3 regions of the Streptomyces sp. NPDC020362 genome follow, and region 3 is predicted to be linked to each of the others. Evidence: riboswitches for the same ligand, from Rfam matches in the RefSeq annotation. Region 3 holds a riboswitch; each other region holds the start of a gene.

Region 1 (9,398 bases), on a different contig from region 3:
GAGGAAGATCCCGCAGCCGACCAGGGCGAACATCACGGCCGCCAGGGCCTGGCCGTCGACCCGTCCCGTCAGCAGCTTGCGGACCTCGTTCTCCTCTTCCTCCTCGTACGGCACGAGGAGCCAGGCGAACCCGTAGAAGAGGAGGCCGAAGCCGCCGGTCGCGGCCAGCACGGCCAGGGTGATCCGGAAGATCACCGGGTCCATCTCGGTCTGCCGCCCGAGCCCGGCGCACACCCCGGCGATCATCTTGTGCCGGCGGTCGCGGCGGAAGCGGTGGGGTGCCTCGAGGGCGTCTCCTTCCTCCGTTCTCCCTTCCGTTCTCTCTTCCGTCACAGTTTTCTCCGTACCGGACGCACCGGCTCTGGTGTTCCGCCGGCCGGTGCCGGCACCCGTGTGCTGTTCACCGGCAGCGGGACCGGTGGCTCCGGGCGCTCCCGTGGCCCCCGTCGTCCCGGTCGTCCCGGTCGTCTCCGCCTTTCCCGTCTTCCCCGTCGCGGCGGGCGCGGCATCCGTCGGTCCGGTGCCCGGGGCCGGGCGCGGGCCGGGGCCGGGTCCCGGACCCGTCGCGGCGTGCTCGTGATCCGTCATGTGTCCATGGTGACGGCCCGGCGGTCGCGACGGCAGCCGGGATGACCCTGGGCGAACCCTGAGATCTGCCCCGAGACGGGGTGGGGAGGTGTTCGAGCCCCGCCCGACAGACCTTTTCGCAGGGGGTGAGGGGCAGGTGAGGGAAGATCAGGGGAGTCTAGGGGGCCGACCCTGATGCCCTGCGCCCGCGGCCATGTGACCATCGATGGCATGCCGGAAGCCGCATCCCTGCCACTAGACGACCCGCAGCCGCCGCGCAAGCTCTACCGCAGCAGCGACGGCCGCTGGCTGGGCGGAGTGGCGCGCGGCCTCGCCGGGCACCTCGGGCTGCCCGTGATCTGGGTCCGGCTCGCCTTCGTCGGCCTGTTCATGGCCAACGGACTCGGAGCGCTGCTGTACGCCGCCTTCTGGTTCTTCGTCCCGCTCGGCGTCGGCGGCGTCGGCGCGCCCAAGCCGCCGTCGCTGGTGGGCACCGAGACCTCGCCGGACGGCCGCCGCAGACTGGTGACCCGCAAACCGGACAAGGGCCAGATCGTCGCCCTGCTCCTCATGGTCATCGTCTCCGTTGTCTTCGTGGGCAGCGTCAATCTGACCAGCGCAGCGAAGGCGTATCTGCTGCCCGCCGTCCTGGTCGCGGCCGGTGTCGCCCTCGTCTGGCGCCAGGCGGACAACGCCCGCCGGGCCCGCTGGGTGGAGGTCGGCAGCCGGCGGCGCACGCTGAGCCTGCTGCGCGCGGGCGTCGGCGTCCTGCTGGTGACGGCCGGTGTCTCGGCCATCTTCGTCATGCAGGGCTCGGCCGCTCACCTCGGCGCCGTCCTCCAGGCCGCCCTCGCCGTCCTCGTCGGCATCACGCTGCTCGCCGGCCCCTATCTGGTCCGTATGACCCAGGACCTGTCCGAGGAGCGCCTGATGCGCATCCGGGCCCAGGAGCGTGCCGAGGTCGCCGCCCACGTCCACGACTCCGTGCTGCACACCCTCACCCTGATCCAGCGCAACGCCGACCACGCGAACGAGGTGCGGCGCCTGGCCCGTGCCCAGGAGCGCGACCTGCGCACCTGGCTGTACAAGCCCGAGGGCACCGGCAAGGAGGAGGCCGACGAGCCGGACACGGTCGCCGAGGCGGTGCGGCGCAACGCCGCCGAGGTCGAGGACAAGCACGGAGTGCCCATCGAGGTCGTCGTGGTCGGTGACTGCCCGCTCGACGACCGGACCGCCGCGCAGATGCAGGCCGCGCGCGAGGCGATGGTGAACGCCGCCAAGTACGGTGGCGAGGGCGGCGCCGTCCAGGTCTATGCCGAGGTCGACGGAACGACGGTCTTCGTGTCCGTCCGTGACCGCGGTCCGGGATTCGACCTCGACTCGATACCCGACGACCGTATGGGCGTTAGAGAATCGATCATCGGCCGCATGGAGCGCAACGGCGGCACGGCCCGGCTGCGGACCGTGCCGGGCGGCGGTACGGAGGTCGAGCTGGAGATGGAGAGGGCGGAGAAGACGTCATGAGCGACGCGACCGAGGCGAGCGGTACGACGGGAGCGGCGGAGGCGGCCGGGGCCGGACCTGCGGCCGGCGGCCCGGGCGGGCGCCATGTGCGCGTGGTGCTCGTCGACGACCACCGCATGTTCCGCACCGGAGTCCAAGCCGAGATCGGGCAGACCGCCCAGACCGGTGTCGAGGTGGTCGGCGAGGCCGCGGACGTCGACCAGGCGGTCACGGTCATCACCGCGACCCGGCCCGAGGTGGTCCTCCTCGACGTGCATCTGCCGGGCGGCGGCGGGGGCGAAGTGCTGCGCCGGTGCGCGGCGTTGATGGCGGACGCCGAGCGACCCGTCCGCTTCCTCGCACTGTCCGTGTCGGACGCGGCCGAGGACGTGATCGGTGTCATCCGCGGCGGCGCCCGTGGCTATGTCACCAAGACCATCACCGGCACCGACCTGGTCGACTCGATCTTCCGCGTGCAGGAGGGCGACGCCGTCTTCTCCCCGCGCCTGGCCGGGTTCGTCCTGGACGCCTTCGCGTCCACCGACGCCCCACCGGTCGACGAGGACCTGGACCGCCTGACCCAGCGCGAGCGCGAGGTGCTGCGGCTGATCGCCCGTGGCTACGCCTACAAGGAGATCGCCAAGCAGCTGTTCATCTCGGTGAAGACGGTCGAGTCCCATGTCTCGGCGGTCCTGCGCAAGCTCCAGCTCTCCAACCGCCATGAGCTGACCCGCTGGGCGACGGCCCGCCGCCTGGTCTGATCCGGTTCCGGCGGCCGCTCTCACGCCACCCGGGTGGCCCCGGCGAACGGCATCAGGTCGACGGGGGCGAGACGGACCGGTGCCGACGGGTTCGGGGCGTGGATCATCTGGCCGTTGCCGACGTAGATGCCGACATGGCTGATGCCGGAGTAGAAGAACACCAGGTCGCCGGGCTGGAGTTCCGAGCGGGAGACGCGTCGGCCCGCGTTGATCTGGGCGTAGGTGGTGCGCGGCAGGGAGATGCCGGCGGAGTGGTAGGCCGCCTGCGCCAGGCCCGAGCAGTCGAAGGCGTTCGGACCGGTCGCGCCCCAGACGTAGGGGCTGCCGAGCTTCTGATAGGCGTAGGCGACAGCCGCCGCCGCCCGGGCGTCGGGGGCGGCGACGGACCCGGCGTGCTCCAGGGCCGCCCGGGCGTCCGAGGCCGACCGCGAGGCGCGGCCCTGTGCGCTGCCGTCGCCGGTGACCTGGGCCCGCTGCGGCCGAGTGAGCCGCGCCAGCAGCCTGCGCGCCTCCGTCAGCTTCGCGGTGATGGTCCGCTTCTGCCGCCGCAGCTCCACCTGCCGCGCCCGCAGCGACGTCACCTCGATGCGGGCGGCGCCGCGCAACTGCTCGATCTCCCGCAGCTGTTCGCGCACCCGGGCCACCGCCCCGGCCTGCCGCTCACCGGCCCGCTCGGCGAGCGCGGCCCCGTCCAGGTAGCGGTCCGGGTCGCTGGACAGCGCGAGCTGCCATGCAGGATCGAACCCTCCTTGGCGGTACTGTGCCGTCGCGTACGAACCCAGTGCGTTCCGGGCCGCGTTGAGGCCTTCCTGTTTGCGGGCGGTCTCGTCCCGCAGCGAGTTCAGGCGCCGCTGGGCCGTGTCCGCCTTCTCCTTCGCCCCGTCGTACTTCTCGGTGGCGGCCTCCGCCTCCTGGTACAGCTTGTCCACCTTGGTCTTCACCTGGGCCGGCGTCAGCTGCGGCTCGGCGTGTCCCGTTCCGTCGAAGGCCGTCGCACTGGCTGCGCCCGCGAGGGCGAGGGTGACGGCCGTGCGGACGGTGTTGCCGCCGAGCGAGCGCTGTCGGGGCTTGCGGTGCGCTGCCACCTGGACCGTCACGTCCTTCCGTAGGGCTTCTGCGACCGAGCGTCGATGCGTCCGGCGGCGGCCCGTACAGGGGGAGCGGGCCGCCGCCGGATCTTTCTCGGGGGTGGTGACCGAGTGCCGCCCTGGCACGGGCGGCGGTGGGGAGCCGGTCACCTGGAGGAGGACGGTAGGCCGGACTGTGACAGCCAGGTAACGCACTGTACGGAACTGGCTGTGACGGATCGCATCGTGACGGTATGTGACAGAACTGTCCGCCTGGAGTCGTCGCCTTCACGCAGCGTGGTGACCGATGTGCGGAATGTGAAACATGCCGGAGCCGCGGGGTGCTATGGGGCGCATATATGCAAGACCGACGCATGCCTGTGGGGGCCCGGTGACCGGAGCCTTCGGGGCCCCTCATTAGGCTCCGGGCTCATGGACGTACTCATCCATCTCTTCGTCGGCCTGCACATCATCGGTATCGCGGCACTGCTCGGCGGTTTCCTCACCCAGATGAAGGCGATGGGCCAGGGCACGGCCCGCTTCGTCCCCGGGATGCTGCACGGCGCGCTCACCATGCTGGTCACCGGTGTGGCCCTGGTCGGCCTCAACCAGGCCGACGACCACCACGTCAACGCCATCAAGATCGGCGTGAAGCTGGCCCTGCTGATCGTGATCCTCGGGCTGGTCTACGTGCAGCGCGACGAGGAGAAGGTCGACAAGCGCCTCTTCGGGCTGGTCGGCCTGCTGACCATGGCGAACATCTTCATCGCCGTGCTGTGGACGTGACGCTCAGCCCGCTCGGCTGAACCCGGGGCGGGCCGCGAGCGCGGCACCGGCCGCGACCACGAGCCACGCCGCCACCGCCACCCACACCAGCACCCGCCCCGGCTCCCTCAGCCATGCGCCTCCGACGGCGGCCACGACCGACAGCGTGGCCGCCGCCGTCATTCCCAACGGGAACACCGTCGCCCACCGCCGCGTGTCGTAGCCCAGCCGCGGCCGGGCCACCTCGGCGGCCAGCAGCACCAGGTACCAGGCCAGGTCCAGCGCGAGCAGCACGACCGTCGCGTCACGCAGCACACCGCGGTCGTCGTCGTTCCACAGATACAGGCGCGCGCTGTCGGCGGACAGCAGCTTCGCCCCGGCCAGTGCCGAGATGGCGAGTGCCCCGCCCGCGATCCACTGGTCCCCGGGCCCTTCGAGGACCTGCCGCAGGTCGAAGTGCGGCAGGGCGATCCCGTAGAGCACCAGGCCCAGCCAGAACAGCACCATCGCGGCGCGCGCGAGCCATGCCGTCGTCGTGGCCGCTGCCAGGGTCGCCGCCAGCACCGCGAGCCCCTGTGTGGCCACACAGCACAGGAACACCGCTCCCGGCATGCGCGACTTCCAGTGCCGTACGACGAGAACGAGCAGCACCGGCCAGAGCAGCGCCGCCAGGGCCAGCGACGCCCCCGCGAGCCGCTGCCAGCCGAACGCCGAGATCCGGGTGCCGAGCACCGTCGTGGCGGCGACGGCGGTGAGCGCGCCCGGGCTCCGGGCCTCGGCGGCCCACCGCTCCCGTTGCCCCAGCAGCCGAACGACGAAGTTCGCGGCGAACGCCACCCAGGCGAGACAGGCCAGCCACAGGAAGACCAGGGAAAGCGTCTCGGTGCCCGTCAGATACAGGCTCACCGACACGATGCCGGTCGCCATGACGGCGGCGCCCGCCGCCGGCGGACGCTCCGCCCACCACGCGCGCAGAGCTGAGATGCCGGCCATGCGCCCGATGCTAGGTATCCGGGCAGCCCGCGGGAGGAGGGCACGCGCGCGTGGGGCTCGAAAAGAGCACGGGACGGGGAAGAATGGGTCAGGAAAAGGATCCGGTCAGACGGGCCGCACCACGCTGTGGACGATCGGTTCGCCCCACTGGTAGACGGGTTCCTCGCGGATGCACCCGCCGGGCGTCGGAGCGTGGATCAACATGCCGTCGCCGGTGCAGAGGCCGACATGGCTGCTGTTGCCGTGGAAGAAGAGCAGGTCACCGGGCCGGGCGTCGGCGAGGGGCACCTGGGTGCCCGCACGGGCCTGGTCGTGGCCGGCGCGCGGGAGGGCGACACCGGCTGCCCTCCAGGCGGCCTGGGTCAGTCCGGAGCAGTCGTAGGAGCCGGGGCCGCTGGCACCGGACACGTACGGCTTGCCGACCTGGGCGCGGGCGAAGGCGACCGCCTTTTCGGCCCGGGTGGCGTACGAGTCGGTGGGGTCGGTGGATGCCGCGCAGGTGGGATCGGCGGACGCCGAGTCGGCGTGACTGGCAGACGCCGAGTCAGTGGGACCGGCGGACGCCGAGTCGACGGTCTCGGTGGTCGGCCAGCCGGTGGGGCCGGTGGGCGCAGAGTCGTTGGGACCGGTGGTCGGCGAGCTGGTGGTCTCGGTGGTCGGCCAGTCGGTGAGTCCGGTGGACGCCGAGCCGGTCTCCTGCCGTGCCGCTGCCCGCTGCCGCACGGGCTCGGCCGTGTGCCGCACGGGCTCGGCCATGTGCCGCACCGGCTCGGCCGTGTGCCGCACGGGCCCGGCCGCCTGTCGTGCCGGCACCCCCTGCCGCAGTGGCTCGGCCGCCTGCCCGGCGGTCTCCTCCCGGGGCCACTGTTCGGCTGCGGCAGGCCGTGCGCGCTCCTCGGCCGTGAGCCGTGACAGCAGTTCACGCGCGGTGACGAGCTTCTTCTGAACGGCCGCCTTGGCCGTCTTCACGTCGTACGGCGCCGCTGCCGCCGTCGCTGTCGGAGCCTGTGTCGGCGCCTCGGGGCCCGCGGTGGTCCGCCCCCGCCCGGCGGCGTCCTTCACACGCGAGGCCAGCCGCTTCATCACCCGGTCCGGGGCGAAGTGGTCCTGCGGATACTCCGCGAGGAGGGCGGTCGTGTCGGGGGCGACGGCGAACGACCCCAGCTCCTCACGAGCCTTGGAGAGCCGGCCCGGGCGCCGGGCGCTCTCCTCGGCCGGGGCGTCCACCCGCCCCCGCTGCCTGCCCGCCGGCTGCTCCTCGGCCGCCGAGTCGGCCCGGCGGTAGAACTCGTCGACCTTCTTCTCGATCTCGGCCAGGCTCGGCCGGCCGTCCGGAGCGGGGGCGGCCTCGGCCGTCTGGGGCAGGACGGCCACGGAGGTGATGGCGGCGGTGGCGAGGTCGGGCGTGCGAACGCCCGGTCCGAGGGTTGTGCCGGGGCGCGGCTTGCGGTGCGACGCCAAGGGAGGCGACTCCTTCCAATGTGCCGCCTACCGGGTTAGCTGTCGGGTTCGGGCGGGTGGTTCGGAAGGGTTGCCCTACGGCTTCGTCCCGGGCGGGAGTCGGCCGATTCACCCCAGGATCGGTGGGTCCCCGGCTCCAGTGGCCGCGTGAAGGCGCACCGGACTCGGCGGAGGCCGCAGCGCTCGGCGACGTTCGCCGGAAGGGGGTCGTGCGGCCTGACGGCAACCTAGCCAACTCGTGTGACTCTTGTGAAGGTTGGTGAGTCATATGTCCGATACATTTCCGTGACCTGAGGCCGTTTTCATACAGGCGTGACAAGGTGCTTTCGCAGCGTGAGGGCCGATCGGCACGGATCGGGACGGTGATCGACTCCCCGGGGCCGTGTCCGATAGCGGGCGCCCGCGGGAGCCGTGTTCCGGGGACTGCGACCGGTTGTCGGTGCGGCGCCCTAGACTCGGAGAGCGATGAGCAGCCTCTTTGACGACAGCTTCCTGGCGGACCTCCAGCCCTCCCGCGGGCGCGAGGAGGAACCCCCGCCGCCGCCCGAGGACGATCACGCTCCGGAGCCGCTTCCGGACGATCTGTTCGGCGGGAAGTTCGACGTACCACCGGACCGGGACGCCTACTACCGCGACGGCGCCCCGCGCCCCGCGATCGACGCGGCGGCGCTCCTGGAGGGGCTGAACGAGAACCAGCGCGCCGCGGTCGTCCACGCCGGCTCCCCGCTGCTCATCGTCGCCGGCGCCGGCTCCGGCAAGACCCGCGTGCTCACCCACCGCATCGCCCATCTGCTCGCCGAGCGGAGCGTGCACCCGGGCCAGATCCTCGCGATCACCTTCACCAACAAGGCCGCGGGCGAGATGAAGGAGCGCGTCGAGCAGCTCGTCGGCCCGCGTGCGCACGCGATGTGGGTCATGACCTTCCACAGCGCCTGCGTGCGGATCCTCAGGCGCGAATCGAAGAAGCTCGGCTTCACGTCGAGTTTCTCCATCTACGACGCCGCCGACAGCAAGCGCCTGATGGCCCTGGTCTGCCGTGACCTGGACCTGGACCCCAAGCGCTTCCCGCCCAAGTCCTTCAGCGCCAAGATCAGCAACCTCAAGAACGAGCTGATCGACGAGGAGGACTTCGCCGCCCAGGCGAACGACGGCTTCGAGAAGACCCTCGCCCAGGCCTACGCGCTCTACCAGTCGCGGCTGCGCGAGGCCAACGCGCTCGACTTCGACGACCTGATCATGACGACGGTCAACCTGCTGCGCGCCTTCCCGGACGTCGCCGAGCACTACCGCCGCCGCTTCCGGCACGTCCTGGTCGACGAGTACCAGGACACCAACCACGCCCAGTACGCGCTGGTGCGTGAGCTGGTCGGCACGGGTGCCCACGACGAGAACGTCCCCCCGAACGCGTACGACCTCCCGCCCGCCGAACTGTGCGTGGTGGGTGACGCGGACCAGTCGATCTACGCCTTCCGGGGCGCGACGATCCGCAACATCCTCCAGTTCGAGGAGGACTACCCGAACGCGACGACGATCCTGCTGGAGCAGAACTACCGCTCCACGCAGACCATCCTGTCCGCCGCAAACGCGGTCATCGAGCGCAACGAGTCCCGCCGCCCGAAGAACCTGTGGACCAACGCCGGCCAGGGCGCCCGGATCACCGGCTACGTCGCCGACACCGAGCACGACGAGGCCCAGTTCGTCGCCGACGAGATAGACCGCCTCACGGACGCGGGCGAGGCCAAGTCCGGTGACGTCGCCGTCTTCTACCGCACCAACGCACAGTCCCGTGTCTTCGAAGAGGTCTTCATCCGAGTAGGCCTGCCCTACAAGGTCGTCGGCGGCGTCCGCTTCTACGAGCGCAAGGAGGTCCGGGACGTCCTGGCCTACCTGCGCGTCCTCGCCAACCCCGAGGACTCGGTGCCGCTGCGCCGCATCCTCAACGTCCCCAAGCGCGGCATCGGCGAGCGCGCGGAGGCGATGATCGACGCCCTCTCCCAGCGCGAGAAGATCAGCTTCCCGCAGGCCCTGAAGCGCGTGGACGAGGCCTACGGCATGGCCGCACGCTCCACCAACGCGGTCAAGCGGTTCAACACGCTGATGGAGGACCTGCGCACCATCGTGGAGTCCGGGGCCGGGCCGGCCACCGTCCTGGAGGCGGTGCTCGAACGCACCGGATACCTGGCCGAGTTGCAGGCCTCCACCGACCCGCAGGACGAGACCCGCATCGAGAACCTCCAGGAACTCGCCGCCGTGGCCCTGGAGTTCGAGCAGGAGCGCGAGG
Region 2 (9,398 bases), on a different contig from region 3:
CATGCAGGCACGGATGACGAACCCGGCGTACGTCCTCCCGGCCGCGCTGAAGGGCATCGGCACGATCTTCCAGGCGGTCGGCGAGGGCGGACTGCCCGAGGAGCTGGCTGAGATCGTCGGGCTGCGGGCCAGCCAGATCAACGGATGCAGCGCCTGTGCGCACGGTCACACGGTCAACCTGCGCAAGGCCGGTGCGAGCGAGGAGCGGATCGCGGCCGTCGGCGCCTGGCGCGAGGCGCCCTTCTTCACCGAGGCCGAGCGCGCGGCGCTGCAGCTGTCCGAGCGGGTCACACGGCTCGCCGACCGCTGCGAGGAGCCGGTGCCGGACGCGCTGTGGGACGAAGTCGCCGACCACTTCGACGAGAAGCAGCTCTCGGCGCTGATCCTCACCATCTCGCTCACCAACATGTTCAACCGCATCAACACCACCATCAAGGAGCCCGCGGGCACCACTTGGGGGTGAGAAGCAGACAAGTGCGGGAACATCAGGGTGAGTCGGTGGGGCGCACTGTCCGTATTCTCTGATCATGGCCGCACCCCCCGCATACGCACTGATCGCCACGGACCTGGACGGGACACTGCTGCGCGGTGACGACACCGTCTCCGACCGGTCGCTCGCCGCACTCGCGAGGGCGGTGCGGGCCGGTGCCCGGCATCTGGTGGTGACGGGCCGCCCGGCCCCGCGGGTGAGGCCCCTGCTGGAGGACCTCGGGTGCACGGGGCTCGCGGTGTGCGGGCAGGGCGCGCAGGTCTACGACGCCGGAGCCGACCGCCTGCTGTGGTCGGTGCGCCTGGACCGGGAACTGGCCGAGACCGCGCTCGGCAAGATCGAGGCCGAGGTGGGGCAGGTCTACGCCGCCGTCGACCAGGACGGCGTGGACGGGCTCACGCTGATCGAGCCGGGGTATCTGATGCCGCACCCGACCCTGCCGGCCGTGCGGGTCGGCCGCCGCGACGACCTGTGGTGCGAGCCCATCAGCAAGGTGCTGTTGCGCCATCACACACTGTCCGACGACGAGTTGGCGGCGGTCGCGCGCTCGGCGGTGGGTTCGCTGGCGACGGTCACGATGTCGGGGCCGGGGACCGTGGAACTCCAGCCGTGCGGTGTCACCAAGGCGACGGGGCTGGCGCTGGCCGCCGACCACCTCGAGATCCCCGCCGGGCGGGCCCTCGCCTTCGGCGACATGCCCAACGACATCCCGATGTTCGACTGGGCGGCGCACGGCGTCGCCATGGCCAACGCCCACCCGGAGCTCAAGGCCGCCGCCGACGAGGTCACCCTGTCGAACGAGGACGACGGCATCGCCGTCGTCCTCGAAAGACTGTTCCCGACCGACTGACCGGGATAACAGCAGGGGCCCCGCCGCGGGCGTTCGTCAGTAGGCGCCGTTGACGTTGTCCATCGACCCGTAGCGCGCGGCCGCGTAGTTGCAGGCGGCCGTGATGTTCGCGACCGGGTCGTAGATGTCGAAGGACGTGCCGGCCACGTGGTACGCGTTGAACGTCGGGTCGATGACCTGGAGCAGGCCCTTCGACGGTATGCCCTTGGCGGCGTTGGAGTCCCACAGGTTGATGGCGTTCGGGTTGCCCGAGGACTCGCGGATGATGTTGCGGTAGATGCCGTTGTAGGTGCCCGGGATGTGCTTCTCGGCCATGATCGCGAGCGATTCGCGGATCCAGCCGTCGAGGTTGTTCGGGTACCCGGCGAGTGTGGTGGAGGGCGTGGTGGCCGCGGGGGTGGCGGCGGACGCGCTGGTCGCGCCGATGACGGGAAGGGCGAGTACGGCGGCACCGGTGCCGGCCACGGCGAGCGTGCGGACGAGGCGGTTGGTGCGGTTGCGGAGGCGCTGAGCGGCAGCAGGCATGGCGTTGTCCCTCTCCGTCGCCTGCGAGGTGAGCTGTCGGGTTCGGGCCCGGGGAGTGCCCGGCCGTGCCTCCTGGAAGGCACGGCTTCACCCCTAGCCGTTCCGGTGACGACATGTGCATCTGCGCATGTGCCGGCCGGTCCGGCGGCTTACCTGGGTCCCCCGCTCCTGCCGTACGAATGAGTTCGTCGATGGGTGGTGTCAGACGCGGCAGGATTCGGCGTCCGCCTGACGTGCCGGGAAGCTATGCGAGAGCACATGTCCGGAACAAGTACCGGATTCACCCAACGTGCCAGTTGACCTTGGTCTGTCCCGTATGGGCAACTTGATCCTTTGCTGTTGCCAATCCTCAACTGGCCTTGCGGGGCAAGGGCGGAAGGGGGTTGTGCCGGATGGCTGGATATACCTGCCCGCGTGACCCAACTCACGAAATGGCAAAGTGTACCAAATCAGACATGCGGGATTAGAGGGATTTGCTGCGCATGACGCAAAAGGAGTAATTCGCCCACGGCCCGGTTCGCGACAAATCGGACCAGTTGCTGTTAAGTCAATAGATGTCCGTCGTTATCAGATGATCAAGAACATAGCGGCCGTGATCCGATAGCGCCCGGCCTGGACCGGTGGGCGCTATCGGTGATCGAAACAGGACCGGATACGCTGACTTGAGTGATGGCAGCGACCTATCGACAAACCGCGTAACCGCCAGCAGACACCAGCAGACAGGAGACCCCTCGTGACCGTCGTCGGGCCGTTCGGGCTGAGCGTGCGGGACCAGGCTCTGGAAGCCGATGTCCAGGCCGGATTGGCGGCTGTCGAGGAAGGCTTGCTCGAAGCCACCAAGAGTGAGGTCCCGTTCATCACGGAGGCCGCGCAGCACCTCGTACGAGCCGGTGGGAAGCGGTTCCGGCCGCTGCTCGTGATGCTTGCCGCGCAGTTCGGCGACCCGTACGCGCCCGGCGTCGTACCGTCGGCCGTCGTCGTGGAGCTGACCCACCTGGCCACGCTGTACCACGACGACGTCATGGACGAGGCGGCCGTGCGGCGCGGCGTGGACAGCGCCAACACGCGCTGGGGCAATTCCGTCGCGGTCCTCACCGGCGACTTCCTCTTCGCCCGCGCCTCCCAGATCCTCGCCGACCTCGGCCCCGAGGCGGTACGGGTGCAGGCCCTCGCGTTCGAGAGGCTGGTCACCGGGCAGATCCTGGAGACCGCGGGTCCCTCGGACGGCCGCGATCCGGTCGAGCACTACCTGGACGTGCTCGGCGGCAAGACGGGATCGCTGGTGGCGGTCTCGTGCCGGTTCGGCGCGATGATGTCCGGCGCCGACGAGACGGTCGTCGACGTGCTCACCCAGTACGGCGAACGGCTCGGGGTCGCCTTCCAGCTCGCGGACGACGTCCTGGACATCGCCTCCGACTCGCGCGAGTCCGGCAAGACCCCGGGAACCGACCTGCGCGAGGGCATCCCGACGCTGCCCGTGCTCCGGCTGCGCGAGCGGGCCGCCCGCCTCGGCCTGCCCGAGGACCTCGCGCTGTGCGAGCTGCTGGACTCCGACCTCAGCGACGACGCCCGGCTCGCCGAGGCGCTCACCGCCCTGCGCGCGCACCCCGCCCTGGAGCAGGCCCGCCGGGACACCGTCCGGTACGCGGAGGAGGCGCGGGCCGCCCTGGCCCCGCTGCCGGAGTGCGACGCCAAGGCTGCGCTGACCGAGCTGTGCGACGCGGTGGTGCACCGGGCCGGCTGACCCGGGGCGGCATGCCCGCAACGAGCGCGAGGGCGGCGTCTCCCGCACGACCCCTACGGGTCGGGGGAGACGCCGCCCTCATGTGTCATACCGCAGGCGTACACGGAGTTGGCTCCGAGGTCTGACGCTTCCGCGCGGCCGATTTGGTCAGATGGAGACCACGGAAATCACCACTCCTCACCGATTCGGGTGAGAATGGCGGCTCAGGTGGACCAGCGTGAGGACAGCCGCCGCCGACGACGGAGGTAAGGCACAGATGGCACCGTACGAATCCGACGACGCAGCGGGCATCGCGCAGGACGAGGACCTGCGCGCCGGACGCCGCAAGGCCGCCCGGTACGCGGTCCCGGTCGCGGTGGTGGGGGTGGCGGCGGCCACGATCGGGCTGGTCCCGGCGCTCGCCGCCTCCGGTGACCCCGACCTGCCGAAGATCACCGCACAGCAGCTCATCGAGAAGATCGCCAAGTCGGACGTGCAGCAGCTGTCCGGCACGGTGAAGGTCACCACCGACCTCGGCCTGCCGAACCTCGGCGGCCTGGAGAGCAGCCTGGCCTCGGGGGCGGCCCAGCGCGGCGGCGACGGCTCCTCCGCGGACCCCAAGGCCAAGCTCACCGAGCTGGTCTCCGGCACGCACACCCTGCGCGTGGCCGCCGACGGCCCCGACCGGCAGAAGCTCTCGCTGCTGGAGAGCGGCGCCGAGTACAGCATCATCCACAACGGCAAGAACGTGTGGGGCTACGACAGCAAGAGCAACGAGGTCTACCACGGCACCGCCGCCGACTCCGGCAGGAAGCACCGGGCCGAGCCGCCGGCCACGCCCAAGGACTTCGCCGACGAGGCTCTGAAGTCGGTCGACGACACCACGTCCGTGACGGTCGACGGCACCGTCCAGGTCGCCGGACGCGACGCCTACAAGCTGCTGATCAAGCCCAAGCAGTCCGGCACCACGGTCGGCGCGATCAGCATCGCCGTGGACGCGAAGACGGGCCAGCCGCTGAAGTTCACGCTGACGCCGAGGAGCGGCGGCGCCGCCGTGCTGGACGCGGGCTTCACCCAGGTCTCCTTCGCCAAGCCGGCCGCCTCCGCCTTCGACTTCACCCCGCCCAAGGGCGCGAAGGTCACCGAGGAGAAGCAGAAGTCCAAGGCGCCGGAGCACGCCCCGAAGTCCGGCGAGGGCTTCGCCAAGGGCATGGACCGTGCCACCGTGCTCGGCAAGGGCTGGACGTCCATCGCCACCTTCGACACCGGCGCCAAGGGCGGCGCCCTGCCGTCCGGTTCCGAGGGCGGTGCCTTCGGCGGCTTCCTCGGCTCGCTGGGCGACCAGGTCTCCGGCAAGTTCGGCAAGGGCACGGTCTTCTCCACCCGTCTGGTCAACGCCCTGATCACCGACGACGGCAAGGTGTACGCCGGCGCGGTCACCAAGGACGCCCTGGTGAAGGCGGCGAACGAAGGGAAGTGACCCTCCCGGGGCCTGCGGGGAGCCCGGGTGGCTTTTCGCAGGCCCCGGGTGCGCTCCCGGGACACGACGAATCGAGGGACCGATGGACGAACCGTCCGCCACGGAGCGGGACTCGGGGGGCGCGGCGGAGCGGGGCGCACAGGACGAGCGGGGGCCCGTCATCGCCACGCTCGGCCTCACCAAGCGCTACCGCGGCGGACAACTCGCCGTCGACGGCCTCGATCTGACCGTCCCGGCGGGCAGCGTCTTCGGCTTCCTCGGCCCGAACGGCTCCGGCAAGACCACCACCATCCGCATGCTGATGGGCCTGATCGAGCCGACCTCGGGCACGGCCCGGGTGCTGGGCCGCCCCATGCCCCGGGCCACCCGCGCCGTCCTCCCGCAGGTCGGCGCACTGATCGAGGGCCCGGCCCTGTACGGCTTCCTCTCCGGCCGGGACAACCTGCTGCGCTACGACGCCGCCGACCCGACCGCCGACCCGCGCACCCGGCGCGCCCGCGTCGCAGCCGCCCTGGACCGGGTGGGCCTCGCCGCGGCCGCGGGCAAGAAGGCCAGGGCGTACTCCCTCGGAATGAAGCAGCGCCTGGGCCTGGCCGCCGCCCTGCTCCAGCCCCGCAGCCTGCTCGTCCTGGACGAGCCGACCAACGGCCTCGACCCGCAGGGCATGCGCGAAATACGCGCCCTGATCCGCGAGTTGGCCTCCGACGGCACGACCGTCTTCCTCTCCTCCCACCTCCTCGACGAGATCGAGCAGGTGTGCACGCACGCGGCGGTGATGGCGCAGGGCCGGCTCGTCACGCAGGGCGCGGTGGCGGACCTGGCGGCCGGCGCGCGCGGCCGGCTGGTGGTGATCACACCGGACCCGGGCGAGGCGGCCCGGACACTGAAGGAACAGGGCGTCGCGGACGTCACCGTGGACGGCGAGCGGGTGAGTGGCGAGCCGCCCGTACACGACCTCGCCGAGGTGAACGCGGCACTGGTCACGGCGGGCGTCCGGGTCCGGGGCTTCACGCTCGAACGGGCCTCCCTGGAGGACGCGTTCGTGGCACTGACGGGGGAGGGTTTCGATGTCGCGGGCTGAGGCGCTCGGCACACCGGCGGCGGCAGGTCCCGGTCGTCCGAGCCCCCTGTGGACCTTCGGGCTGCTGCGCAGTGAGCTGGTCACCACCGTCCGCCGCTGGCGCACGCTCGCGCTGCTCGGGGTGCTGGCGGCGGTGCCGGTGCTGATCGGGATCGCGGTGAAGGTCCAGACGCGGGGCGGCTCGACGGGCGGTCCGGAGGGCGGGAACGGCCCGGCGTTCATCGCGCAGATCACCAACAACGGCCTGTTCCTGGTGTTCACGGCCCTGGCCGCGACCCTGCCGTTCTTCCTGCCGATGGCGGTGGGCGTCGTCGCGGGCGACGCGATCGCGGGCGAGGCGGGCGGCGGCACCCTGCGCTATCTGCTGGTCGCGCCGGCCGGCCGTACCCGCCTGCTGCTCACCAAGTACACGACCGTCATGGCCTTCTGTGTGCTGGCCACCCTGGTCGTGACCGTCTCCGCACTGCTCGTCGGTGCGCTCCTGTTCCCGCTCGGCGAGCTGATGACCATCTCCGGCACCCGTATCAGCTTCGCCGATGGCCTCGGCCGGGCGCTGCTGATCGCCCTGGTGGTCGCGGCCTCACTGGTCGGCATCGCCGCCCTCGGCCTGTTCGTGTCGACCCTGACCAACAGCGGCATCGCGGCGATGGCGACCACCGTGGGCCTGCTCATCACCGTCCAGATCCTCGACCAGATACCCCAGCTGCACGCGCTCCAGCCGTACCTCTTCCCGCACTACTGGCTGTCCTTCGCCGACCTGGTGCGCGACCCCGTCTACTGGGACGACCTGGTGAAGAACCTCGGTCTCCAGGCGCTGTACGCGGCCGTGTTCGGCTCGGCGGCCTGGGCGCGTTTCACGACGAAGGACATCAACGCGTAGGGACGCAGGCCGTCCGCACGCAGGGCGTCTGCGCGCAGGGCGTCTGCGCGCAGGGCGGGACAGACGCCCGGGTGCGCCGAGTGCGCTCGCCGTCTGGCGCGCAGGAGCGAGCGGTTCGCGCCGTTCGCGCGTTCGTGCCGGGCGTGCCGGGCACGCGGGCCGTTCCGGGCACGCGGGGTGTCTCAGGCGTCCTGGTACGGGAAGCGGGCGAGCGGTGCCTCCCGCGCGAAGAACGTCTTCGCGCGGGTCAGCGCCTCGGAGTCCGTGCGCACGTCCCCGGGCCCGCTGCCGTTGCCCAGCAGCACCCCGCCGAAGCGCATCCCCAGGTAGGCGGCCGAGTTGTTGAGCGTGCCGACCAGGGGATCGGCGACCGACGGTTCCCGGTCCGCGAGGACCGTGACACCCCACAGCGTGCGTCCGCCCAGGGTGGCCTTGAAGTCGAGGCCGGGGGTGCGCAGCCAGCCCGACCAGTGATCCAGGTAGCGCTTGGTGAGGCCGGACACCGAGTACCAGTACAGCGGCGTGGCGATCACGATGTCGGTCGCCTCGAGGGTGGCGTCGAGCAGCAGACCGGTGGGGGTGTCCGCCTCCGGGCGTACGTGGTCGCTGTCGTGGCGCAGGTCGACGAAGTCGGGCAGCGCGAGGTCGGCGAGGCGGATCCACTGCTGCTCCACCTCCCCGGGCAGCTGCTCGGCGGCCTTGCGGGCCAGCAGTTCGGTGTTGCCGTCACGGCGGGCGCTGCCCAGGACGAAGAGGAAACGACGGCTCATGGGTCCCCCAGAGTGAGCGTTGACGTGCCACAAAAACAGGTGTGTGCATTATATGCACACACATGGATCTCCCTCCAGGGTGCGGCTGGTGCGATGCTGTGACGTCGTGGTGACGCAGGAGCCGTGCGGAGCAGACAGACTGGTCGGTAGGACGCGTAACGACCGGATCGCGACGCCGGGGGAGTGAGGGAACACCGATGTCTCGACTCAGCTTCGAGAAGAAGCGGGCGCAGCAGCCCGCGGCACACCCTGCGGCGGTGTACGTCCGGGTGTCCGGCGCGGGCAGCGCGTCGGTGGGCGGGACGGCGGTCGTGGCCGCGCCGGGCGAGGAGATCCAGCAGGCCGTGCTGGACCACCTCCAGCGCCTGGCGATCAGCCTGGGCACCCCCATACGCGCCACGATCCACGACGACTGCGCCGGCTGCATGGTTCCTCTGGAGGTCGCGGCGGACGGCTCCAGCCGAGTGGTGGGGGACCCGGTGCGGGTCGCTCCGCGGACGGCGCCGGGCGGGGCGCAGCCGCAGACGGGTGCGTTCGGCGCGCCGGGCACCGTACAGGCGCCCGCGGGGCAGTTCGGCCCGCCGCCCGTCATGATCCCGTCCACGACCACGGCCGCCGCCCCGGACGCCCCGGCCGGGCATCTCGCCGCCGTCGCCGCACCCGAGCGGGCTTCCGTGCCCGAACGAGCCTCTGTGCCCGAACGAGCCTCTGTGCCCGAGGGAGTTCCTGTGCCCGAGCGGGCCTCCGCGTCCGGGGAGAGCCCCGTGTCCTGCCCGGTCGCCCTGGTCTCCGTGCCCGCACCGGCCCCGGTGTCCGCGGGCATCCCGGAGCCCGCCCCGCTGCCGACCCCCGAGGCCCCGCTGCCGGCCCCGAAGACCACCCTGCTCATCCCGGAGGCGGCCCTGGAGCCCGCCCCGGCCACGTCCTCCACGCCCACCCCCGCCCGCGGCTTCGACGCCGTGGCCGAGGAGGTGCTCGGGGACGAGCCAGTGACCGAGACCGCCGAGGGGGCCGAGCTGCTCACCGGGCCGATGACGCGGATCAACGAGGCCGTACGGGAGGGTCGTATCGACGCCGCGGCGGAACTCGCCGACCGCACGGTCGTCGAGGCGTCCGGTGTGCTGGGACCGCGCCATCCCGAGGTGCTGCACCTGCGTGAACTGACCGCCTACATCGCCTATCTGGCGGGTGAGCCGGTCCGTGCCTTCCACCTCTCCCTGGACGTCGCCCGGCTGCGCCGCCAGGCCCTGGACGCGGAGGCGGCGTACGGCAACGTGCAGAGCGCGGCCACCGCCTGGCGTGCGGTGCGCGACCCGGAGGAGGGGCTGCGGCTCGGCCACGACCTGATCGACCTGTGGACGGATCTCACGGGGGAGCCGGGGCCCGCCGCCGACGATCTTCGCCCCTTGGAGTCCGTGCGCGCCCGCATGACGCGACTGACCGACCGGGCGGCCAGGGCGGCACAGGTGTGACCGGAGGCGGGTGACCGGGGGACAGCCGGCCGTACGCCGCCTTCGGCGGTCAGTGCACGCAGAACTCGTTGTCCTCGGGGTCCGCCATCACCGCCCACGCGCCGGCCGGCTCCTTCACCTCGCGCAG
Region 3 (9,398 bases):
GTACGCGGAGTGGGCGGCGGAGGCGTTTCCATGACTGTCTTCAGCTGTCTTTCTGTCGGTTCACTGGTCGGAGGCGTCGGACTTGTCGACGCCGTCCCAGACGTTCGCGTACCAGGGCCGGTGGGCGGCCCCGAGGCCGGCGCGGGACTGCTTGGCCGCGCCCGGGTCGATCACGGTGTACCCGGTCTCACCGGGCATCACATAGTGCAGCCGGCGCCGGATCTGCTGCTCGGCATAGGCGTCGTCCTGCCAGCGCGCCTTGAGGTCGCGCAGCTGCTCGACGCGCTCGCGGGCCTGCCGCTGCTGCCGTTGGACGTCGGCGATCTCGGCGCGCTGGGAGACGTACTGGCGCATGGGATAGGCGAGGGCGACGATCAGCGTGCACAGCACCAGCGCGAGCAGGGCGGCCCGGCCGGTGAGCCGGGAGCGGCGGGCCTGTCGCTTGGTCTGGGAGCGGTAGACCCGGGCCGCGGTCTGCTCGCCGAGCAGCCTGAGCCTGGTCGCGGTGGAGAACCGGTCCCGGCCGGTCATGACAGCTCACCTCGCATCATCGCTCCGGCCACCCGCTATCGGCCGGGGGTCCGGGGGGTGCCCCCGGGACAGCACAGCACGGCCATCTTCCCCGCCTCCCGTCAACACGCGCGTACGTCCCCGACACGGTACGGGACCGGGTACGGGGACGTACGTACGACTGGCTGGGACTTGGCCCGGGAGGGGTCAGCCCTTGAAGCGCGGGAAGGCGCTGCGGCCCGCGTACACCGCGGCGTCGTCGAGGATCTCCTCGATGCGCAGCAGCTGGTTGTACTTGGCGACGCGCTCGGAGCGGGCCGGGGCGCCGGTCTTGATCTGGCCGCAGTTGGTGGCGACGGCCAGGTCGGCGATGGTGACGTCCTCGGTCTCGCCGGAGCGGTGGGACATCATGCACTTGAAGCCGTTGCGCTGGGCCAGCTCGACGGCGTCCAGGGTCTCGGTCAGCGAGCCGATCTGGTTGACCTTGACCAGCAGGGCGTTGGCGGTGCCCTCCTCGATACCGCGGGCCAGGCGCTCCGGGTTGGTGACGAAGAGGTCGTCGCCGACCAGCTGGACCTTGTCGCCGAGCTTGTCGGTGATGACCTTCCAGCCGGCCCAGTCGTCCTCGAACAGCGGGTCCTCGATGGAGACCAGCGGGTAGGCCGCCACCAGCTCCTCGTAGTACTCCGTCATCTCGGCGGCGGAGCGCTCCTTGCCCTCGAAGACGTACTTGCCCTCCTTGTAGAACTCGGAGGCGGCGACGTCGAGCGCCAGGGCGATCTGCTCGCCGGGGACGTACCCGGCCTGCTTGACGGCCTCCAGGATGAGGTCGAGGGCCTCACGGTTGGAGCCGAGGTTCGGGGCGAAGCCGCCCTCGTCGCCGAGGCCGGTGGACAGGCCCTTGGACTTCAGGACGGACTTGAGGGTGTGGTAGACCTCGGTGCCCCAGCGCAGGGCCTCGGAGAAGGACTCCGCGCCGATCGGGGCGATCATGAACTCCTGGATGTCCACGTTGGAGTCGGCGTGCGAGCCGCCGTTCAGGATGTTCATCATCGGCACCGGCAGCAGGTGCGCGTTCGGGCCGCCCAGGTAGCGGAAGAGCGGGAGGTCGCTGGCCTCGGAGGCGGCGTGGGCGACGGCGAGGGAGACGCCGAGGATGGCGTTGGCGCCGAGGGAACCCTTGTTGTCGGTGGCGTCCAGGTCGAACATGGCCTGGTCGATCAGGCGCTGCTCGGTGGCGTCGTAGCCGACCAGCTCCGGGCCGATCTGCTCGATGACGGCGAGGACGGCCTTCTCGACGCCCTTGCCCTGGTAGCGGTTCGGGTCACCGTCGCGCAGCTCGATGGCCTCGAAGGCGCCGGTGGAGGCGCCGGACGGAACGGCGGCACGACCCGTGCTGCCGTCGTCGAGGCCGACCTCGACCTCGACCGTGGGGTTGCCTCGGGAGTCCAGGATTTCCCGGGCTACGACGACGTCGATGGACGGCACGAGCATCTCCTTCATGGATGTGACGCTGGTTGTGCGGGGCGGGTGCGCCTTGCGACTAGAGCCTAACCGTCCCGGGCCCGTCGGCCACCGACCGACCGTCCCGTGGACAGGGAGACCGTACCCATTGTTCACGTCCGGAACAAAGGGGCTTCCGGATGAGGCCCGGCTGAAGAGTGGGGAAACAGGGCGGGAAAGCAGGGCGGGGAAACAAACAACCCCGCCCCGGCGCGTACGGGGGAACACGCGCCGGGGCGGGGAGCCCGTGGGGACGGGGGGATGACCCTCACGAGGCCTTCAGAGTGGGGGCGGGCCTTGTGAGAGCGCTGTGGTTCCGGTGGGAGCCAGGTGTCACTTCAGGTGCAGCTGCTGGCCCGGGTAGATGAGGTTGGCGTCCTCGACGATGTCCTTGTTCAGCTCGAACAGCTTCTTCCAGCCGCCCTTGACGCCGTGCTTCTCGGCGATGGTGCTGAGGGTGTCACCCTTGACGACCTTGTACTCGCCGTCGCCCTTCTTGACCTTCTTGCCGGTCGGGGTGGTGACGGTCTTGCTCGGGGCCGGACGCTCGGCCGAGCGGGAGGCGGCCTGCGTGTCGGTGGAGCGGGTGGTCGGCGCGGTGGTCTTCGCCGGGGCGCTCTTGGGCGCGGCGGTGGGGGCGGAGCCGCTGTAGGGGGTGCCGGACAGGCCCGTGCCGCACACCGGCCAGGCGCCCTTGCCCTGGGCGGCGAGGACCTTCTCGGCGACGGTGATCTGCTGCGCCTTGGTGGCCTGGTTGGCCTGCGCGGCGTAGGCGGTGCCGCCGTACGCGGCCCAGGTGGAGGCGGAGAACTGCAGGCCGCCGTAGTAGCCGTTACCGGTGTTGATGGCCCAGTTGCCGCCGGACTCGCACTGGGCGACCGCGTCCCACTCGGAGCCGGTGGCGGCGGAGGCGTTGCCGGCCGCCATCAGCGGGGCGGCGACGACGGCACCGGTGACACCGGCGAGCGCGATGGCCCGGGTGGCCTTGGACGGACGACGGTGCTTGCCCTTGCCGGAAAACAGCATGGATCGATCCCCTCACCGACGCCTGCGAGGTGAGCTGTCGGGTTCGGGCCGGTTGAGTTGCCCGGCCGCACCTCCTGGGGAGGCGCGGCTTCACCCCTAGCCGGATCCAGCCTCAACTGCTGGCCCCGGCACTTACCTTGGGTCCCCCGCTCCTGCCTACGGCGCATGACGCGACGACTGTTCCCGGGCAACCGCTGGCAGGACTCGGCGTTGCGAGTGCCGGGGCTCGTGGTGACGAGCGGCCTTGACCGTAGACATGCGCCCGGCGGAATTTCAAAGACGATCAGGGCTTCTGAGACTCATCCCACACTTTCGCCAAAACGGACATTCGGCGTGAAGCGGGGCGTCAACTCCCGCTACTTTCCACCCTTTTCCGCACCGATATTCAGGGTCTGACCGGGGGTGATGTCGTTCGGGTCGGCGCCGACGACCTTCTTGTTCCCGGCGTACAGGGCGCGCCATCCGCCGTCGACGTCAAGGGAGTCGGCGATGGAGACGAGGGTGTCGCCGTCGCGGACGGTGTAGGTGCTCGCGTCGCGGGAGGCATGGCGGCCGGGCGAGGCGGCGTTCTGGCCGTTTGCCGCGCTTTCGTCCGCACTCCCGCCGCGGTGACGCCCGCCGCTGCTGAGCGAGCCGGTGTCGACGAGGCTCCAAGAGCCGTCACTCTGGGCGGAATTGTCCGAGTCTTCCGTGGTGGGGTCCGCGGTGGGCGACTCGTTTTCCTGCCGGCCCCCGGAGCCCGGCGAGGAGGATTTGTCGGACTTGGGGGTTTCATCGGCCTTGTCGGAGCGATGAGAACCGGTGTGCTTACTCGCGCTCGGTGACGGCTTGGCGGCCACATCCGAGGAGGAGTCGGACGAAGACGACGAGTCCGACAGGCCGGATGAGTCGGATGTATCGGTGGAGTCGGACGAGTCCTTGTGCCCGGAGGAGTGACCGGAACCCTGCGAGTCCGAGCCCTGCGCATCGGAGCCCTGCGCGTCCGAGCCCTGCGCGTCGGAGTCACCGAGGCCCGTGTCGACGTCCACGGAGCCGGAGTTCGAGGTCAGGCCGGAGAGCAGGGCGCAGGTGGCCCAGGGGGTGGTGCCCTGGTCGGCGAGGATCTTCTCGGCGACGGCGATCTGCTGCGAACGGCTGGCCTGGTCGGCGCTGTAGGCGTACTCCGAGCCGCCGTATTTGTTCCAGTCGTCCTGGGATATCTGCAGGCCGCCGTAGTACCCGTTGCCGGTGTCCGCGCTCCAGGAACCCCCGCTCTCGCACTGGGCCACCTTGTCCCATGTGGTGCCGTCGGCCGCGTTGGCGCTCGCGGCACCGAGGAGCGGGATGGCGATGGCGGAGCCGGTCACTCCGGCCGCGACGAGGAGAGCCGGAGCCTGACGGGGGCGACGGTGACGACCGTTCCCGGTGAGCATGCGGAAGCCTTTCGTGCGACAACGGGGCCGGCGTGACGGGTGAAGCGGGGTGTCACGCTGATGGGTGAACGTATCGGCAGACGATCACTTGTCACAAGTTAATGCCGCGCAGATCACGTGAAGATCACAGAATTGAGGTCTGCCGTACGCGCCCGGGCGGGTGTGCTCACGGCACGGGCGTGAACTCCACGGGCAGCGTGCGCAGGCCGCGCATGATGAGTCCGCCGCGCCAGCGCAGCTCGGCCGGATCGGCCGCGAGCCGCAGGTCGGGCAGACGGGTGAGGAGGGTGGCGAGGGCGGCCTGGCCTTCCAGCCGGGCGAGGGGAGCGCCGAGGCAGTAGTGGATGCCGTGGCCGTACCCGAGGTGCTGGTTGTCCCGGCGGGACAGGTCCAGCACATCCGGATCGGCGAACCGCTCGGGGTCGCGGTCTGCGGCGGCGAGGACGACGAGCACCGGGTCCCCGGCGGCGATGTCCTGGCCGCCGACGGTGAGCGGCCGGGTGCCGAACCGCCAGGTGGCCAGCTCCACGGGTCCGTCGTACCGCAGGAGTTCCTCGACACCGGTCTCCAGGAGGTCCCTCTCCCCGGCGGCCAGGGACGTCTGCAGCCGACGCCGCTGCTCGGGGTGGGTGAGCAGGGCGTAGGTGCCGTTGCCGATGAGGTTGACGGTCGTCTCGAAGCCGGCGAAGAGAAGGATGAAGGCCATGGCGGCGGCCTCGTTCTCGGTGAGGTGCTCGCCGTGGTCGGAGGCCCGGATGAGCCCGGAGATCAGGTCCTCGCCGGGCGCGGGCTCGGCGGGCAGCGCCTCGCGCTTGCGGTGGATGAGGTCGGCGAGATAGCCGCGCATCTTCTTCACGGACCGCGCGACCCCGCCCCTCGGCCCTCCCCCGTGCCGGATCATCATGCCCGCCCAGTCCCGGAAGTCGTCCTGGTCCTCGCGCGGGACGCCGAGCATGTCGCAGATGGCGTAGATGGGCAGGGGGAAGGCGAACTCGTGGATGAGGTCGGCGGAGCCCGTCGCGGCGAACCCGTCGATGAGGCGGTCGGTCAGCTCCTGCACCCGGGGCGCGAACTCGGCGACACGGCGGGGCGTGAACGCCTTGCTGACCAGGCGGCGCAGGCGGGTGTGGTCCGGCGGGTCGATGTTGAGCAGGTGCGTCATCAGCTCGGCCTTGCGCTCACCGGGGATGCCGGTCTTCCCCTTGGCGTGCTCGGGCTCGTCGTGGTGCGCGGGATTCTTGCTCAGCCGCTGGTCGGCAAGAGCCTGCTTGGCATCGGCGTACCGCGTGACCAGCCAGGCCTCCACCCCGCTGGGCAGCCGTGTCCGGTGCACGGGTGCGTGCTCGCGCAGCCAGGCGTAGGCGGGGTAGGGGTCGGCGGCGAACTCCCAGGTGAAGAGGTCGGGGGCCGTCGGGGGGTGGGGCTGGTCCATCACTCCTTGACCGTATCCGGCTTTTCGCCGGAGTCCGCTTCGCTCCTCCCGCCCGCTTCGGGCGCTCCTTCCGTCGCCCGGATCGCATCCCGGTACGCCCGCGCCACTGCCCGCAGGGCCGCCTCCGGATCCACTCCCTGTGCCTCGGCCCGTACCGCGAGCGCCAGCAGCTCGTAGCCGATGCCTTCGCCCTGGGGCAGGGGCACGTCCAGCTCCGCGGTTCGGGCACGGGAGGCGAGCTTGGCGGCGAGGGCGAGGCCGGGCTGGCCGAGGGGAACGCCCTCGGTCACCGAAGTGCGCTGCTTCTCCTCGGCCTTGGTGCGCAGCCAGTGCTCCTTGACGTCCTCCGGGGTCTCGGCCTTCTCGTCGCCGAAGACGTGCGGGTGGCGGTGGATGAGTTTGGCGACGATGCCGCCGGCCACGTCGTCGACGGAGAACGGCGCGTCCGGGTCCTCCTCGGCGATGCGGGAGTGGAAGACGACCTGGAGCAGGACGTCGCCCAGCTCCTCCCGCAGTTCCTCGCGGTCGCCGGCCTCGATCGCCTCGACCAGCTCGTACGCCTCCTCGATGCCGTACTTCGCCAGTCCCTGGTGGGTCTGGCGGGACGACCAGGGGCATTCGACGCGGATGCGGTCCATGACCTGGACGAGGTCGAGGAGGCGGGCGCCGGGCAGGTCGTAGGAGGCGGGGAGCAGCTCCAGGTCGGGCATGTGGACGCGGCCGCTGCCGGCCAGGCGGGCCAGGCCGTCGGTGAGGGCGGGCTCTCCCTCGCCCGTGGCCACGACCACCACCGTCCGTCCGCCGGCGCAGGTGTCGACCAGCTCCTGGGCGGTGGGGGACGCCTCCGCCACGGATATCCCGGCCTCGCGCAGATACGGCAGCTGCGGATGCGCGCCGTCCGCGCACAGCACGGCGTCGGCGGTGCGCAGCGCCTGCCAGGCGGGCCAGGACAGCAGGCCGGGCGCGACGCGGTGGCTCGTGGTGAGCAGGACGATGCGGCCGGGGGCGGCTTCGGGGCTGGTTTCGTTCACGCTCCGAACGTAACTCACGGCGCGGAGGCGGGGGCTCGGTTGTCCACAGGGCCGGGCAGGTCCTGTGATCGTATGACCGATGGTCCGGCCCGGCTCGGCTCAGCCCGGCTCAACCCGAATCGGCTCAGCCCGGCTCAACCCGAATCGGCTCAGCCCGGCCCGGCCCGGCTCGGCCCAGCCCGGCTCGGCCTGACTCGGTCCGGCCCGGCTCGTTTCCGGTCCGTTCCCTCGCCCCGCCGCCTGCCGGGTGCCGGGTGCCTGCGCCGGCTGCCTACGCCGGCTGCTGCTGCGTCCCGGTCGTCACCTCACGCACCCACGGCGTCTTCGCGTCCACGCGGCTGCTCTTCTGCACGTCCCAGGAGCCGTAGCGGGGGTTGAGGTCGATGTGGAGTTCCCCGGAGGCCTGGGACAGGGCCTTCCAGAAGGCGGGCTGCGTGGTGTCGGTGCCGAGCTTCGAGGCGAGCTTCTGCGCCTCGATCTGGAGGCGGAGGTTGTCGTCCAGGCGCCGGGGCGCGATGCCGTACTTCTGCAGCCAGGCCGTCTGGAGCCCCTTGGTGCCGCCGGCCTGCTGCTCCAGGCCGGCGCGCATCTCCATCACCTCCTTGCGGGTGACGGAGATGCCCGCGTCCTGCGCGGCGCGGTGCAGCACCCGGTCGAGCACCATGTTGTGCAGGGTGTCGCGGGTCAGGCCGGACGTGGAGGAGAGGACCTGCTGGTACTGGGTCTCGTCGGGCACCGCGGCGCGCTGGGCCTTGCGCACCTCGTCGACCCTGTTCTCCAGCTGGGCGACGGTGATCCGCTGCCCTCCGACGACGGCCGCGGCGCCCGCGTGCGCAGTGTTTCCGCAGGCCGTGAGGAGGGGTGCCGCGGCGGCGATCGCGGCGGACAGGACGAGCGCGGTGCGACGGCGGCGGTGCAAGGAAACCTCCTGAGGAGATTGTGCGACGGAGCACAAAGTCTTGCGGTGATCGATGGTAGGCAGCGGCCAAGCTCTGGCCAACCCATTCGACCAACGATTCCTCGGGTGTTCTGGTACCGCCTCGCCGCCCCGGTCGCTCAGCTCCCCTCGTTCACCGCCCGCTCGACGGCCGCCGCCTCGTTCGCGCGCAGCCCGTCGCCGACGGCGACCGTGGTGACGTTCCTGCCCTTGCTGCCGCCGCCGACCAGCAAGAAGCCGACCTTGCCGTACTGCGGTGCCGTCCGGGCCGCCGTGACCTCGGGCCGGCCGTCGGCCAGTACGACGTCACAGGAGCGCTGCAGCCTCCCGTTGAGGAACGGCCGTGTGTTGCCGACGCTCTGCTCGCCGGGCACCTGGTCGTAGCTGACCCGGGCGTGGGTCGTGCGGGAGGCGTCCTGCATGCCCTGCCGGACGTCGGCGGCGGTGCTGCCCTTGATGCCGTCCTTGCCGGTGAGCGGGCAGGCGTCGGTCTCGGTGTAGTGCCGGGCGCGGGTGTCGGGAACCGGCGGCCGGTCGTCGTGCCGGAAGAGCAGGGCGCCGGTCACCACGAGCGCGCCGACGACGGCGAGGGCACCCGCCGCGGCTGCCCGTGGCCCGGTGCCGGTGCCGGTCAGCCGGTGATGGCGACGGGCGCGTCCCACGCGTCGCGGTCGACGGTGAGGGTGACACCGCCGTGCGACTCCTTGCTGTTCACCATGTACTGGTGGGCACGGCTGTGGTTGGTGAACCGGCTCGATCCCCAGGGCCAGTCCGTCGTGGTGGTGTTCTTGCTGTCCCAGAGGGCGTACCAGAGGTTGCCGGGCAGGTCGGTCCTGTCACTCGCGGTGGCGACGGCCTTGGCACTGGAGCTGGTGAAGCCGTAGAAACCGGCCCGGTACGTCTTGGCGTGCAACTGCTTGTCGAAGGCACGGACGTAGGCGAGCACGGCGTCGTTGCACGACTTGTTCGTGGTGTCGTACGCCTCCATGTCGAGGTAGACCGCGCTGCCGGCCTTCATGCCGAGCGCGGCTGCCTTCGCGACCGCGTCGTTGGCGTCGCTGGTGCCGAGGGAGGAGGCGGTGGCGGCGGTGAGCTTCTCCGGGTTGGAGCTGTTCTGGCACGGCGGCTGGGCACCGACGTAGAGCGGTATGAGCTTCCAGCCGAGGGAGCTGACCGACTTCACCCAGGAGGCGGTGAGGTTGGGCTGGTTGCAGCCGCGGTTCTTGCCGCCGACGTAGACGGCCGCGGCGCCGTAGAACCCGGTGTGCCAGGCCTTCATGGCGGACAGCGAGGGCGCGGTGCAGGTGTCGAAGGCGCGGCCCGTGAACGTCTGCTGGGCCGGCCAGGTGGTGGCAGCCATCGAGGTCTGCGCGGCGATCCCGGCGCCCGTGACGACAGCGGCCCCGGCCACCGCCCACGTGACGTACCTGCGCCTCTTCGACTGCCGGTGCTCGGCCATCCCCACCCCTTGTCCTGACGGCACGCGTGCTCACGTGCGCGCGTGCGTGTGGAGCGGCGTACGACGGCGGTCGGGCGGCGTACGTCCG

What was found. A riboswitch is a leader RNA that binds a small molecule or an ion and turns the genes downstream of it on or off. The one in region 3 is predicted to bind cyclic di-AMP.
Region 1: another riboswitch for cyclic di-AMP. It lies ahead of AB0H32_RS34375 (NlpC/P60 family protein); the one in region 3 lies ahead of AB0H32_RS08220 (transglycosylase family protein).
Region 2: another riboswitch for cyclic di-AMP. It lies ahead of AB0H32_RS05940 (transglycosylase SLT domain-containing protein); the one in region 3 lies ahead of AB0H32_RS08220 (transglycosylase family protein).

Annotation. Positions count from the first base shown of each region.
Region 1 covers NZ_JBFAET010000143.1:808-10,205, reverse strand. Annotated here, with positions in the region: gene AB0H32_RS34405 (PspC domain-containing protein) at 1-588, opposite strand, end outside; gene AB0H32_RS34400 (PspC domain-containing protein) at 799-2,091, shown strand; gene AB0H32_RS34395 (response regulator transcription factor) at 2,088-2,831, shown strand; gene AB0H32_RS34390 (NlpC/P60 family protein) at 2,852-3,916, opposite strand; gene AB0H32_RS34385 (hypothetical protein) at 4,331-4,684, shown strand; gene AB0H32_RS34380 (tellurite resistance/C4-dicarboxylate transporter family protein) at 4,688-5,656, opposite strand; gene AB0H32_RS34375 (NlpC/P60 family protein) at 5,762-7,117, opposite strand; cyclic di-AMP (ydaO/yuaA leader) riboswitch at 7,125-7,297, opposite strand; gene pcrA (DNA helicase PcrA) at 7,583-9,398, shown strand, end outside.
Region 2 covers NZ_JBFAET010000008.1:60,226-69,623, forward strand. Annotated here, with positions in the region: gene AB0H32_RS05930 (carboxymuconolactone decarboxylase family protein) at 2-463, shown strand; gene AB0H32_RS05935 (HAD family hydrolase) at 528-1,340, shown strand; gene AB0H32_RS05940 (transglycosylase SLT domain-containing protein) at 1,377-1,865, opposite strand; cyclic di-AMP (ydaO/yuaA leader) riboswitch at 1,869-2,066, opposite strand; gene AB0H32_RS05945 (polyprenyl synthetase family protein) at 2,599-3,609, shown strand; gene AB0H32_RS05950 (DUF2092 domain-containing protein) at 3,866-5,068, shown strand; gene AB0H32_RS05955 (ABC transporter ATP-binding protein) at 5,151-6,149, shown strand; gene AB0H32_RS05960 (ABC transporter permease) at 6,136-7,029, shown strand; gene AB0H32_RS05965 (NAD(P)H-dependent oxidoreductase) at 7,212-7,799, opposite strand; gene AB0H32_RS05970 (tetratricopeptide repeat protein) at 7,997-9,271, shown strand; gene AB0H32_RS05975 (VOC family protein) at 9,321-9,398, opposite strand, start outside.
Region 3 covers NZ_JBFAET010000012.1:80,682-90,079, reverse strand. Annotated here, with positions in the region: partial or broken gene AB0H32_RS08235 (DUF501 domain-containing protein) at 1-32, opposite strand, end outside; gene AB0H32_RS08230 (septum formation initiator family protein) at 61-531, opposite strand; gene eno (phosphopyruvate hydratase) at 718-2,004, opposite strand; gene AB0H32_RS08220 (transglycosylase family protein) at 2,347-3,039, opposite strand; cyclic di-AMP (ydaO/yuaA leader) riboswitch at 3,044-3,213, opposite strand; gene AB0H32_RS08215 (transglycosylase family protein) at 3,396-4,451, opposite strand; gene AB0H32_RS08210 (cytochrome P450) at 4,618-5,883, opposite strand; gene AB0H32_RS08205 (nucleoside triphosphate pyrophosphohydrolase) at 5,883-6,914, opposite strand; gene AB0H32_RS08200 (SurA N-terminal domain-containing protein) at 7,186-7,833, opposite strand; gene AB0H32_RS08195 (hypothetical protein) at 7,971-8,513, opposite strand; gene AB0H32_RS08190 (glycoside hydrolase domain-containing protein) at 8,483-9,310, opposite strand.